DNA from 2 places in the Sphingomonas sp. RS6 genome. Region 1 is predicted to be linked to the other one. Evidence: riboswitches for the same ligand, from Rfam matches in the RefSeq annotation. Region 1 holds a riboswitch; the other holds the start of a gene.
The links. Region 1 has a riboswitch for glycine ahead of ACX40Y_RS10700 (L-serine ammonia-lyase). Riboswitches for the same ligand answer to the same signal wherever they lie in the genome.
Positions count from the first base shown of each region.

Region 1 (5,570 bases):
CATGGCCGGTGCCGAGCTGTTCGGCCTGGTGCGCCGTCTCGGCGCCGAGCGGTGCGACGGCGGCCTCGACCTGCTCGCGGCCGGCGCCGACCACCACCACTTCGCGCGCGGCGCCCAGCGCCTTCACGCTGTCGATCAGGTGCAGCAGCATCGGCCGCCCGGCGATCGGATGGAGCACCTTGTGCGTATCGGATTTCATCCGCGTGCCCTTGCCGGCGGCGAGGATGATCGCGGCGATGGGTGCAGTCACGTGGCAGTCTCCGGTCGGTTGGCCCCCGGCCCTGCCACGCATCGGTTGCCAATGCCAGTGGGGCGGTGCCATGGCGCGGCCATGCCCGCCTTCCCCTTCGCCACCATCGGCTTCGATCTCGACGGCACGCTGATCGACAGCAGCGGCGACCTTGCCGCGACGCTCAATCATGTGCTGGTCGCCGACGGCCGCTCGCCGCTGCCGATCGAGCGTGTCCTGCCGATGGTCGGGCGCGGCCTGCGCGCGCTGCTGACCGATGCGGTCGCCGCGACCGGCGGTGGTGGCGAGGCGGCGGTCGAACGCCTCCACGCGCCCTTTATCGACCATTATGCCGCGCACATCGCCGATCATAGCTGCCCCTATCCCGGGCTGCTCGACGCGCTCGATCGGCTGGCCGAGCGCGGCGCAACGCTGGCGGTGGCAACCAACAAGCTCGAGGCGCTGGCGCTGCCCTTGCTGGAAGCGACCGGCCTGCGCGCCCGCTTCGCCTGTGTGATCGGCGGCGACACACTGGGTCCGGGCACGACGAAGCCGGCGCCTGCCATGATCCTGGAGATGCAGCGCCGCTGCGGCGGGCCGGCGGCGTTCGTCGGCGATTCGATCTTCGACGTGCAGGCCGCGCGTGCTGCGGGCGTGCCGGTCATCGCGTGCAGCTTCGGCTTCTCTGCCACGCCGGTGAGCGCGCTGGGCGCCGATGCCGTGATCGATTCCTATGCCGAACTGCTGCCCGCGCTCGATACGCTCCGTCCAATCAGCGTTTGACAGTCCCCGCGCCCCGCGCGAAACATCCGCGCGTCGGAATGGGAGAGAATCCGGGCAGCCGGATCGCCGAAGGAGCAACCGCCCCGGAAACTCTCAGGCAAAAGGACCTTCCGCACGACCACATTCTGGAGAGTGGCGCCCCGAGCGCCCGCCGACGGGATAGCGATCTCAGGCAAACGGACAGAAGGGGCCCGCGACGTTTCAGGAGACGGGTTCCCGTGGCGACTACTAGCGTCGGGCCGAATGCAGGGCCGATCAGCATCACCGACGTGTTCACCATCGGCATCGGACCGTCGAGTTCGCATACCGTGGGGCCGATGCGCGCGGCCCGCGACTTTGCCCTTTGGGTGGCAGCCGATGGCCGGGAGGTCACCAAGCTGTGCTGCGAGCTGTTCGGTTCGCTGGCACTGACCGGCAAGGGCCACGCGACCGATTGCGCCGTGGTGCTGGGGCTGGCGGGTGAGCGGCCTGAGGGTGTCGATCCCGATGCGGTCGAGCCGATGCTGGCGACGATCGCCGCCGAGCGACGCATCCTGTTGAACGGCACTGCCTCGGTGGGCTTCGATCCGCACGTCGATATCAAGTTCCGCAAGCGCCAGTTCCTGCCCGGCCACCCCAACGGCATGAAGCTGCGCGCGACATTGATCGACGGCGCAGTACTGGAGCGGGTCTATTACTCGGTGGGCGGCGGCGCGATCCGGCGTGAGGGCGAGGAAGCGGCGGCGGGCCTTTCCGCCGGCACCAACCATCCCTTCGCGAGCGCGCGCGAAATGCTGGCGCGCTGCGACGAACTCGGGCTAGACATTGCCGGGCTGATGCTCGCGAACGAACGTGGCTGGCGCGCCGATGCCGAGACGCTCGCCTTTGTCGATGACATTCACGCCGCGATGAACGCCTGCATCGATCGTGGCATGGCGCAGGACGGCATTCTGCCCGGTGGGCTGGAGGTGCCCCGCCGCGCGCGCAAGCTGCACCAGAAGCTGGTGGCACGCGGCCCCCGTGTCGAGCCCGCCTCGGTGCTCGAATGGGTCAGCCTGTGGGCGCTGGCGGTGAACGAGGAAAATGCCGCCGGCGGCCGCGTCGTCACCGCGCCCACCAACGGTGCTGCGGGGGTGATCCCGGCGGTGCTGCGCTACTACGAATGCTTCGTCGGCAGCGCGACGAAGGAAGGCGCCCGCCGCCTGCTGCTTACCGCTGCGGCGATCGGCATTCTCTACAAGCGCCAGGCGTCGATCTCGGCGGCCGAGATGGGCTGCCAGGGCGAAGTGGGCGTCGCCTGCTCGATGGCGGCAGCGGGGCTCGCCGCCGCGCTGGGCGGCAGCAACGCGCAGATCGAGAACGCCGCCGAGATCGGCATGGAGCATAATCTGGGCCTCACCTGCGATCCGATCGGCGGGCTCGTCCAGATTCCCTGTATCGAGCGAAACACGATGGGCGCGGTGAAGGCGATCAACGCCGCGATGCTGGCCCTTCACGGCGACGGATCGCACAAGGTCTCGCTCGACGCGGTGATCGAAACGATGCGCCAGACCGGCCGCGACATGCGCTCCAAATACAAGGAGACGAGCCTGGGCGGGCTGGCGGTCAACGTCGTGGAATGCTGAACCTCGCCAAATAAGCCTCGCGAGCCGTTCGCCCTCAGACGCCCGCTAGGAGCGACCGGCGCGCGAGACGGCATCGACAGGGAGCTCAGGGAAGGCTGGCTGGGGCGGCAGGATTCGAACCTGCGAATGGCGGCACCAAAAGCCGCTGCCTTACCACTTGGCGACGCCCCAACGGGAAGCGGGCTTATAGAGCCTCAGAACAGACGTTCAAGCCAGCCATTTGCATCGGGCGCCTCGCCGCGCTGGATCGAGACGAGCTGCTCGCGCAGCCGGGTGGTGAGAAGCCCCGGGCCGCCATTGCCGATCTGGAATGCATAGCCCTGGCCGCGCACCGCGCCGATCGGCGTGACCACCGCGGCGGTGCCACATGCGAACGCCTCGCGCAGGCGACCGCTGGCGGCATCCGCGCGCCACTGGTCGATCGAATAGCGATCCTCGCGCACCGTCACGCCCGCGCCGCGCGCAAGCGTGATCAGCGACTCGCGCGTGATGCCGGGCAGGATCGTTCCGCCGAGCGGCGGGGTGATCACCGATCCGTCGTCCATCACGAAGAAGACGTTCATGCCCCCCAGTTCCTCGACATAGCGGTTCTCGACCGCGTCGAGGAACACCACCTGGTCGCAGCCCTGGCGCGTCGCTTCGGCCTGGGCGATCAGGCTGGCCGCATAGTTGCCGCCGCACTTGGCCGCCCCGGTGCCGCCCGGCGCCGCGCGCGTATAGTGATCCGACACCCACAAGGTGACCGACGGCGCGCCGCCCTTGAAATAGGCACCGGCCGGGGATGCGATAACGAGATAGCGATATTCGTTCGCGGGCCGCACGCCGAGAAACGTCTCGCTGGCGAACATGAACGGGCGCAGATAGAGCGACGCGCCTTCAGCTTCGGGAATCCAGTCGCGATCGGCACGGACCAGCGCGCGGATCGATTCGAGGAACAGCGCCTCCGGCAGCGGCGGCATCGCCATCCGCTCGGCCGATTCGCGGAAGCGCCGCGCATTTTCCGCCGGCCGGAACAGCCCGGCACCGCCATCGGGCAGGCGATAGGCCTTCAGCCCCTCGAAAATCTCCTGCGCATAATGGAGCACGGCGCAGGCGGGATCGATCTGGAGCGGCGCATAGGGCTGAATCCGCGCGTCATGCCAGCCCTTCTCCGCCGAGTAGCGCACCACGGCCATATGATCGGTAAAGCTCTTGCCGAACCCTAGATTGGCCAGGATCGCCCCCCGATCGTCGGCCGAACGCGGGCTGGGATGCGCGTCGAATTCGAAGGCCAGGGTCGTCGCGTCGTCCATCGGTCGGGTCTTTCGGTGGCTGGGTAGATCGGGTTGCGCAGACCTAGGCGCGGTGGCAGAAACGGTCAACATGGCTGCCCCAATTCCCGCCTCCCCGCTGTTCCTGCGCGAGCCCGAGATCCGGCGTGGGATCGAAATGCTTTATTTCGGCTATTCGCACCTGACCCGATCGATCGATGCCGATCTGGCGCGGCGGGGACTGGGGCGGGCGCATCACCGGGCGCTCTATTTCATCGCGCGCAAACCCGACCTGACGGTGAGCGGCCTGCTGTCGCTGCTGGCAATTACCAAACAGTCGCTGGGCCGCGTGCTGACGGACCTGTCCGAGCGCGGCCTGGTGGAAACGCGCGCGGGCACGCAGGATCGGCGGCAGCGCCTCTTGCGGCTCACCGAGGCCGGCAGCGCGCTGGAGACCGAATTGTTCGAGGCGTTGCGCGAAAAAATGGCCGGCGCCTATTCGAGCGCCGGCCAGGGAGCTGTCGGGGGATTCTGGGCAGTCCTGGAAGGGCTGGTGCCCGAGGAAGAGCGCGCCACCATCGCCGCATTGGGGCGGTAGCGCCGGCGCGCCCGAGCCCGGCTCAGGCGACCTTGAAGCCTTCCTTGTTCATCGCGAGCGTCAGCGCCTTGTTCTTCTCTTCGCTGAGTTCGGCGCGGAGCGCGGGGAAGAGTTCGTCCTCCTCCTCGCGGATATGCTTTTCGAGCGCGGTGCGGAATTCGCGGACCTTCGCCATCCATTCGGGCGATGTGCTCGGCATGTTCTCAAGCTCGTAGAGGAACTGCTTCACATAGCCATGCTCGGCATTCAGTTCGTCGGCCTGCTGCTGGCGGCCCGATTCCCTGAGCGCCGGGTAGATCACATTTTCTTCCTCGATCGCGTGCTTCACCAGCGCATGCTTGATGTGCGCGAGCAGCATGTTGCGGCGAATGACGGCCTTGTCGTCGGTCGCTTCCAGCGTGTCGAAGCTCTTGAGCACCATCCGGTGCTCCGCCGCCAGTGCTTCGTCCCAGCCGCCGGCAAAGGTGCTGGGCGCCTGAACCGCAGCCTTGCGGCCGAGCATTGCCAGCAGGCCCAGCGCCGCGCCGCCGGCCGCCGCGCCGGCGATCACGCCAAAGCTGCTGCCCCCGCTTTCCTTGCCGTTCTTGCCATTGCTCTTGAAACGACCCTTGGTGTCGCGTTCTGCCGTGGTAGCCATCGGTGCCTCCATCGATCATCGGTTGTGGCAAGAACCGCCGGCGGTGCGCCGCGTTCCCGATCGATCGAGGATAATGCGCTATTTGCGCGCGTTGGCGGCCATCTCGGCATTGCGCCGCGCCGATGCGGCCAGCGTTGCGCGCAGCAGCGCCTTCAACGCGTCGTCGCGATCGAGCACATTCAGCCCCTCGCGCGTCGAGCCGCCGGGGCTCGCCACCCGATCGGCGAGCACCGCAGCGCTTTCGTCCGACTGCGCCGCCAGCAACGCCGATCCCTCGACCGTCGCGACGGCGAGCCTTTGTGCCTGATCCGCCGAAAGCCCGAGCGCGACGCCCGCATCGGCGATCGCATCGATGAAGCGGAAAACGAAGCCCGGGCCGCAGCCGGCTAGCGCGGTGACGATGTCGAGAAGCGGCTCGCCGTCGATCCACTCGACCAGCCCGAGCGGCGCCATCAGCGCCTGCGCGGTG
Region 1 covers NZ_JBTMWM010000004.1:282,615-288,184, reverse strand. The annotation lists gene glmU (bifunctional UDP-N-acetylglucosamine diphosphorylase/glucosamine-1-phosphate N-acetyltransferase GlmU) at 1-292, opposite strand, end outside; gene ACX40Y_RS10705 (HAD family hydrolase) at 332-1,012, shown strand; glycine riboswitch at 1,042-1,130, shown strand; gene ACX40Y_RS10700 (L-serine ammonia-lyase) at 1,231-2,616, shown strand; tRNA gene ACX40Y_RS10695 (tRNA-Gln) at 2,713-2,787, opposite strand; gene ACX40Y_RS10690 (branched-chain amino acid aminotransferase) at 2,811-3,908, opposite strand; gene ACX40Y_RS10685 (MarR family winged helix-turn-helix transcriptional regulator) at 3,979-4,464, shown strand; gene ACX40Y_RS10680 (hemerythrin domain-containing protein) at 4,487-5,101, opposite strand; gene proC (pyrroline-5-carboxylate reductase) at 5,180-5,570, opposite strand, start outside.

Region 2 (5,570 bases), on a different contig from region 1:
CTGTCGAAGCCTTCGCGCGGCCAGGCGGCGGTCACGCGGTCGAGCGCGCGGCCGAGTTCGTCGTACAGGCCCGGTGCGATATCGTTGAGGCTGGTGCCGCAGCGCTCGAACAGCGGGCGCCAGGTGTCGATGCCCATCGAATTGGGGCGGTCGAGCGGGAAGTCGGCGACTGCCTTGTGCATCTTGCCCATCGCCTCCGCCGCGGCGCGCGCCTGTGCCGGGGTGGGGTGGGAGACCGAGACGCCCGACAGGAACTGGATCAGGCACGCCGGGCGACCCTCGAGTTCATGGATCAGGCGCCCGTCGCGATCGGGCACCGCCGGCGGCACCGGCAAGCCGCGATCGGCGCAGTGATCGAGGAGTGCCAGGAAATAGGGCAGGTCGCCCTGATCGACGCGCTTTTCGTAGAGCGTCAGGATGAAGCGGCTCTTGCTCGTATCGACGAGATAGTTGCTGTTCTCCACCCCTTCGGCGATGCCCTTGGCTGAGACGAGTTCGCCGACGTCGAAGCGCTCGAGAAACGCGGAGAGCGCCTCGGCCGAAACCTGCGTATAGACGGCCATTACGCGGCCTCGAGCCCGCGCGGCAGCTTGAACACGACGCTTTCCTCGACGGTCTCGACTTCGCGTTCGGTGATCGTGAAGCGGGTCGAAAGATGGTCGACTACTTCGCGCACCAGTATCTCGGGCGCCGATGCGCCGGCGCTGATGCCGACCTTGGCGACGCCGTCGAACCAGCTGAAGTCGATCTCCTCTGCCCGCTGGATCAGCACCGCACAGGCGCCGCCGCGCTTGGCGACTTCGACGAGCCGCAGCGAGTTCGACGAATTGGGCGCACCGATCACCAGCACCAGCTCGGCCTGCTCGGCAATCGCCTTCACCGCGCCCTGGCGATTGGAGGTGGCATAGCAGATGTCGTCGGCGCCGGGGGCGAGGATGGTCGGAAAACGGCGCTTGAGGATGCCGAGCACGGCGGCGGTGTCGTCGACCGATAGTGTCGTCTGGGTGAGGAAGGCGAGATTGTCGGGATCGGGCACCGCGACCGATTCGGCATCGGCCTCTGTTTCCACCAGCGTCATCGCCCCTTCGGGCACTTGGCCGAAGGTGCCGATCACTTCCGGATGGCCCTGATGGCCGACAAATAGGATGTGGCGGCCGGCCGCCACCAGCCGCTCGGCCTGGCGATGGACCTTGGAGACGAGCGGGCAGGTGGCGTCGAGATAGGAGAGCCCGCGCTGCTCGGCCTTGTGCGGCACCGCCTTGGGCACGCCGTGCGCGGAAAAAACGACCGGCACGCCGTCCGGCACATGGTCTAGCGTCTCGACGAACACCGCGCCCTTCGCCCGCAGATTCTCGACCACATATTTGTTGTGGACGATCTCGTGCCGGACATAGACCGGCGCGCCGAACTTCTCGATCGCGAGCTCGACGATGCGGATCGCGCGGTCGACGCCGGCGCAGAAGCCGCGGGGCGCTGCGATCAGCAGCTCCAGTGGACGCTTTTCGGTGTGTGCCATCGGGTCGAGCCTCTACGCGATTGCTTGCGCGGGCGGAAGGCGGTTCCTATGGTGCGCGCCGTTCCGATCCCTCGCTCGCGCGAGATGGGGGTCGGCTGTTCGGTTCGAAAGGTTGCACCCCTTGTACTTCGCCAAGATCGCCGTTCCCGCCGTCGTCCTGCTGGCTGTGGCGGGATGTTCCCGAACCGGCGAAATCACCGCTGGCGGCATCAGCGCGGTGCGCACGGCCTGCCCGCAGGTCGCGATTCCCGCTGGCACCGGCGATGTGACGCTGTTCGATCCGGCCGATAGCCGCGAGGCCACGGCGATCGACGTCGTCGCCACGATCACCAATCTGAAGCCGGTGTGCAGTGATGCCGGCGATCAGGTGGTCACCAACATCAGCTTCGATGTGGTTGCCCAGCGTCGTGATGCCGGCCCCGCCCGCGACGTGACCTTGCCCTATTTCCTGACGATCGTTCGCGGCGGCACCTCCGTCACCGCCAAGCGCGTCAGCAACGTCACGCTCCATTTCGATGCAGGCGCGCTTCGTGCCAGCACCACGGGCCAGGCGACCGCCAGCGTCGCCCGCGCCGCGGCAACGCTTCCCGACGAGGTTCGCCGCCGCCTGACGCAGAAGCGCAGGGCAGGCGAGGAATCCGCAGCGATGGACCCGCTCGCCGATCCGGCCGTGCGCGGTGCCGTGCTCTCGGCCACGTTCGAGGCGCTGGTCGGCTTCCAGCTGACCGAAGACCAGCTCAAATATAACGCGACGCGCTAACCTTCACTCCTCCCCCGGAACGGGGGGCATGCGCAGCGTGGCGGAGGGGGGGTATCAACAAGCGACTCCGGCGCGGTGGCCCCCCTCCACCACGCGGCTGGCGCTGCGCGGTCCCCTTCCCCGTGCCGGGGAGGATCTAAATTCCCCACTACCCCGATTGACTTCGACAAGCCGTGCCGCCAAGGCGGGCATGTCGATGCCGGGCAACCGGTATGGGCACGCGCGGGAGAGTATCCGGTTCGCCGGATCGCCGAAGGAGCAACCGCCCCGGAATCTCTCAGGCAGCGAGGACCGCGCGCGCCACGACACTCTGGAAAGCGAGACGGCCGAATTGGGCCGGGCTCCACCGAAGGGGTAAGCCGGGTTCGCCCGTGCGAAAGCTCTCAGGTTCCGTGACAGAGGGGGCGGTGGTGCAGCCAGGGGCGTTTGCCCCGGGCGGACCATTGAACCCAAACTGCCCGGAGTGCCCCGATGAGCGACATCGCCGAAGATACCGTTGTGGCCGACCTGCCGATCGAGACGCTGCCGCTCGACGCCTGGCACCGCGCGCGCGGCGGCCGGATGGTCCCGTTCGCGGGCTATGCGATGCCGGTCCAGTATGAAGGCATCATGGCCGAGCATCTCTGGACGCGCGAGCATGCCGGGCTGTTCGACGTCAGCCATATGGGCCAGCTGCTGTTCTCGGGTGTCGAGTTCGATGCGAGCCTCGAAAAGCTGCTACCGGGCGACGTGAAGGGGCTGGGCGAAGGCCGGATGCGCTATTCGCTGCTGCTCAGCGAAGAGGGCGGCATCCATGACGACCTGATGATGACCCGCCTGCCCGCCGACAACGCCTTCGAGATCGAGGGCGGCACGATCTACATGGTCGTCAATGGCGCGACCAAGTGGGACGATCTCGGCGTGTTCCGCGAGTTCCTGCCCGACGAAGTGACGATCAACCATCTCGAGGACCAGGCGCTGCTGGCGCTGCAGGGGCCCGAGGCGGTGACCGCGCTCGCCCGCGTGCTGCCGGGCGTCGAGAAGCTGGTGTTCATGACCGCTGCCGCGTTCGAGTGGAACGGCAACCCGCTCTGGGTCAGCCGCTCGGGCTATACCGGCGAGGACGGCTACGAGATTTCGCTGCCGGGCGAGGCGGCCGAGGCGTTCGCCGACGCACTCACCGCGCAGCCCGAGGTGAAGCCGATCGGCCTGGGCGCGCGCGATTCGCTGCGCCTGGAGGCCGGCCTGCCGCTCTACGGCCATGACCTCGATCTGGAGACCACGCCGGTCGCCGCCGATCTGGGCTTCGCGCTGTCCAAGCGCCGCCGCGAAGAGGGCGGCTTTGCCGGTGCCGAGCGCATCCTCGCCGAGCGCGAGCAGGGCAGCGCGACGAAGCGCGTCGGCCTGATCGTCGAGGGCCGCCAGCCGGTGCGCGAAGGCGCGGCGGTGGTCGATGCCTCGGGCGCCGAGGTCGGCAAGGTCACCTCGGGCGGGTTCGCGCCCTCGGTGCAGAAGCCGATCGCGATGGCCTATGTGCCCGCGGCCCTTGCGGCCGCCGGCACCAAGATTACGCTTGTCCAGCGGGGCAAGCAGCACTCCGCGGAAGTTGTGGCAATGCCCTTCGTCCCCCACCGCTATGTCCGAAAGGGAGCGTGACATGAGCCGTTATTTTACCGAAGACCATGAGTGGATCGACGTCGACGGCGACGTCGCGACGGTCGGCATCACCGAATATGCCCAGAGCCAGCTCGGCGACATCGTGTTCGTCGAAGTGCCCGACGAGGGCAAGGAACTGACCAAGGGCGACGATGCCGCGGTCGTCGAGAGCGTCAAGGCGGCGTCGGATGTCTATGCGCCGGTCTCGGGCACCGTCGTCGAGGGCAATAGCGACCTCGCTGACAATCCCGCGCTGGTCAACGAGGATCCGGAAGGCGACGGCTGGTTCTTCAAGATGACGCTGAGCGACACCAGCGAGCTCGAAGAGCTGATGGACGAGACCAAGTACCAGGCGTTCGTCGCGAAGCTGTGATCTGACATAGCCCCTCCCCTTCAGGGGAGGGGTTGGGGTGGGGGACTCTCCACAAGCGATCCATCCCGCTGACCTGATTGCCCTACCCCCAACCCCTCCCCTGAAGGGGAGGGGCTTAAGTGGGGAAGCCCCTTCCGAGGGGCGCGTTCCCCTTCCGCTTGCGGGAGGGGTTAGGGGAGGGGATGGCAGCCGCCAGTCCTTTCCAAAGAACTTCAGCCCCTCCCCCGACCCTTTCCGCCAAGCGGAAGGGGAGGAAAGAGGGAAGGGAACAAGGAACCGTGATGCGCTACCTGCCCCTTACCCCGGCCGACCGTCAGGCGATGCTTGGCACGATCGGCGCCCAGTCGATCGACGACCTGTTCGTCGACGTGCCCGAAAGCGCCCGCCTGAGCGGGCCGATCGCGGGCCTGCCGATGCATGCGTCGGAACTCGCGGTCGAACGCCACATGACCGCGCTCGCGCGCAAGAACCTGGCGGCCGGCGAAGCGCCGTTCTTCCTGGGGGCAGGGGCCTATCGCCACCATGTGCCGGCCTCGGTCGATCACCTCATCCAGCGCGGCGAGTTCCTCACCGCCTACACGCCCTACCAGCCGGAAATCGCGCAGGGCACGCTGCAGATGATGTTCGAGTTCCAGAGCCAGATCGCCCGGCTGCTCGGCTGCGACGTTGCCAACGCCTCGATGTACGACGGCTCGACCGCGTGCTGGGAAGCGATCTCGATGGCGCGCCGCGTCACCAAGCGCGGCAAGGCGATCCTTTCGGGCGGCCTGCACCCGCATTATGTCTCGGTCGCCAAGACGATGGCGCGCTTCACCGGCGACCAGCTGGTGACCGCGCTGCCGACGTTCAGCCCCGAGCCCGACACGCTCGACCTGATCAACGCGATCGACGCCGACACCTCGTGCGTCGTCGTCCAGTATCCCGATATTCTCGGCCGCATCGAGGACATGTCGGCGCTGGCCGAGGCCTGCCACGCCAAGAAGGCGCTGCTCATCGCCGTCGTCACCGAGCCGGTGGCGCTGGGGGCGATCAAGGCACCGGGCGAGATGGGCGCGGACATCGTCGTCGGCGAAGGCCAGTCGCTCGGCGTCGGCCTGCAATTCGGCGGGCCGTATGTCGGCCTGTTCGCCTGCTCGGAAAAGCTGGTCCGCCAGATGCCGGGCCGCCTCTGTGGTGAAACGGTGGACGCCAGCGGCAAGCGCGGTTTCGTGCTGACGCTCTCCACCCGCGAGCAGCATATCCGCCGCGAAAAGGCGACGTCGAACATCTGCACCAGCTCGGTGCTG
Region 2 covers NZ_JBTMWM010000005.1:157,338-162,907, reverse strand. The annotation lists gene thrB (homoserine kinase) at 1-563, opposite strand, end outside; gene ispH (4-hydroxy-3-methylbut-2-enyl diphosphate reductase) at 563-1,516, opposite strand; gene ACX40Y_RS11480 (hypothetical protein) at 1,638-2,276, shown strand; glycine riboswitch at 2,490-2,580, shown strand; gene gcvT (glycine cleavage system aminomethyltransferase GcvT) at 2,748-3,911, shown strand; gene gcvH (glycine cleavage system protein GcvH) at 3,913-4,284, shown strand; gene gcvPA (aminomethyl-transferring glycine dehydrogenase subunit GcvPA) at 4,566-5,570, shown strand, end outside.
Region 2: it holds a riboswitch for glycine, as region 1 does, so the genes downstream of both, gcvT (glycine cleavage system aminomethyltransferase GcvT) here and ACX40Y_RS10700 (L-serine ammonia-lyase) in region 1, are expected to answer to the same signal.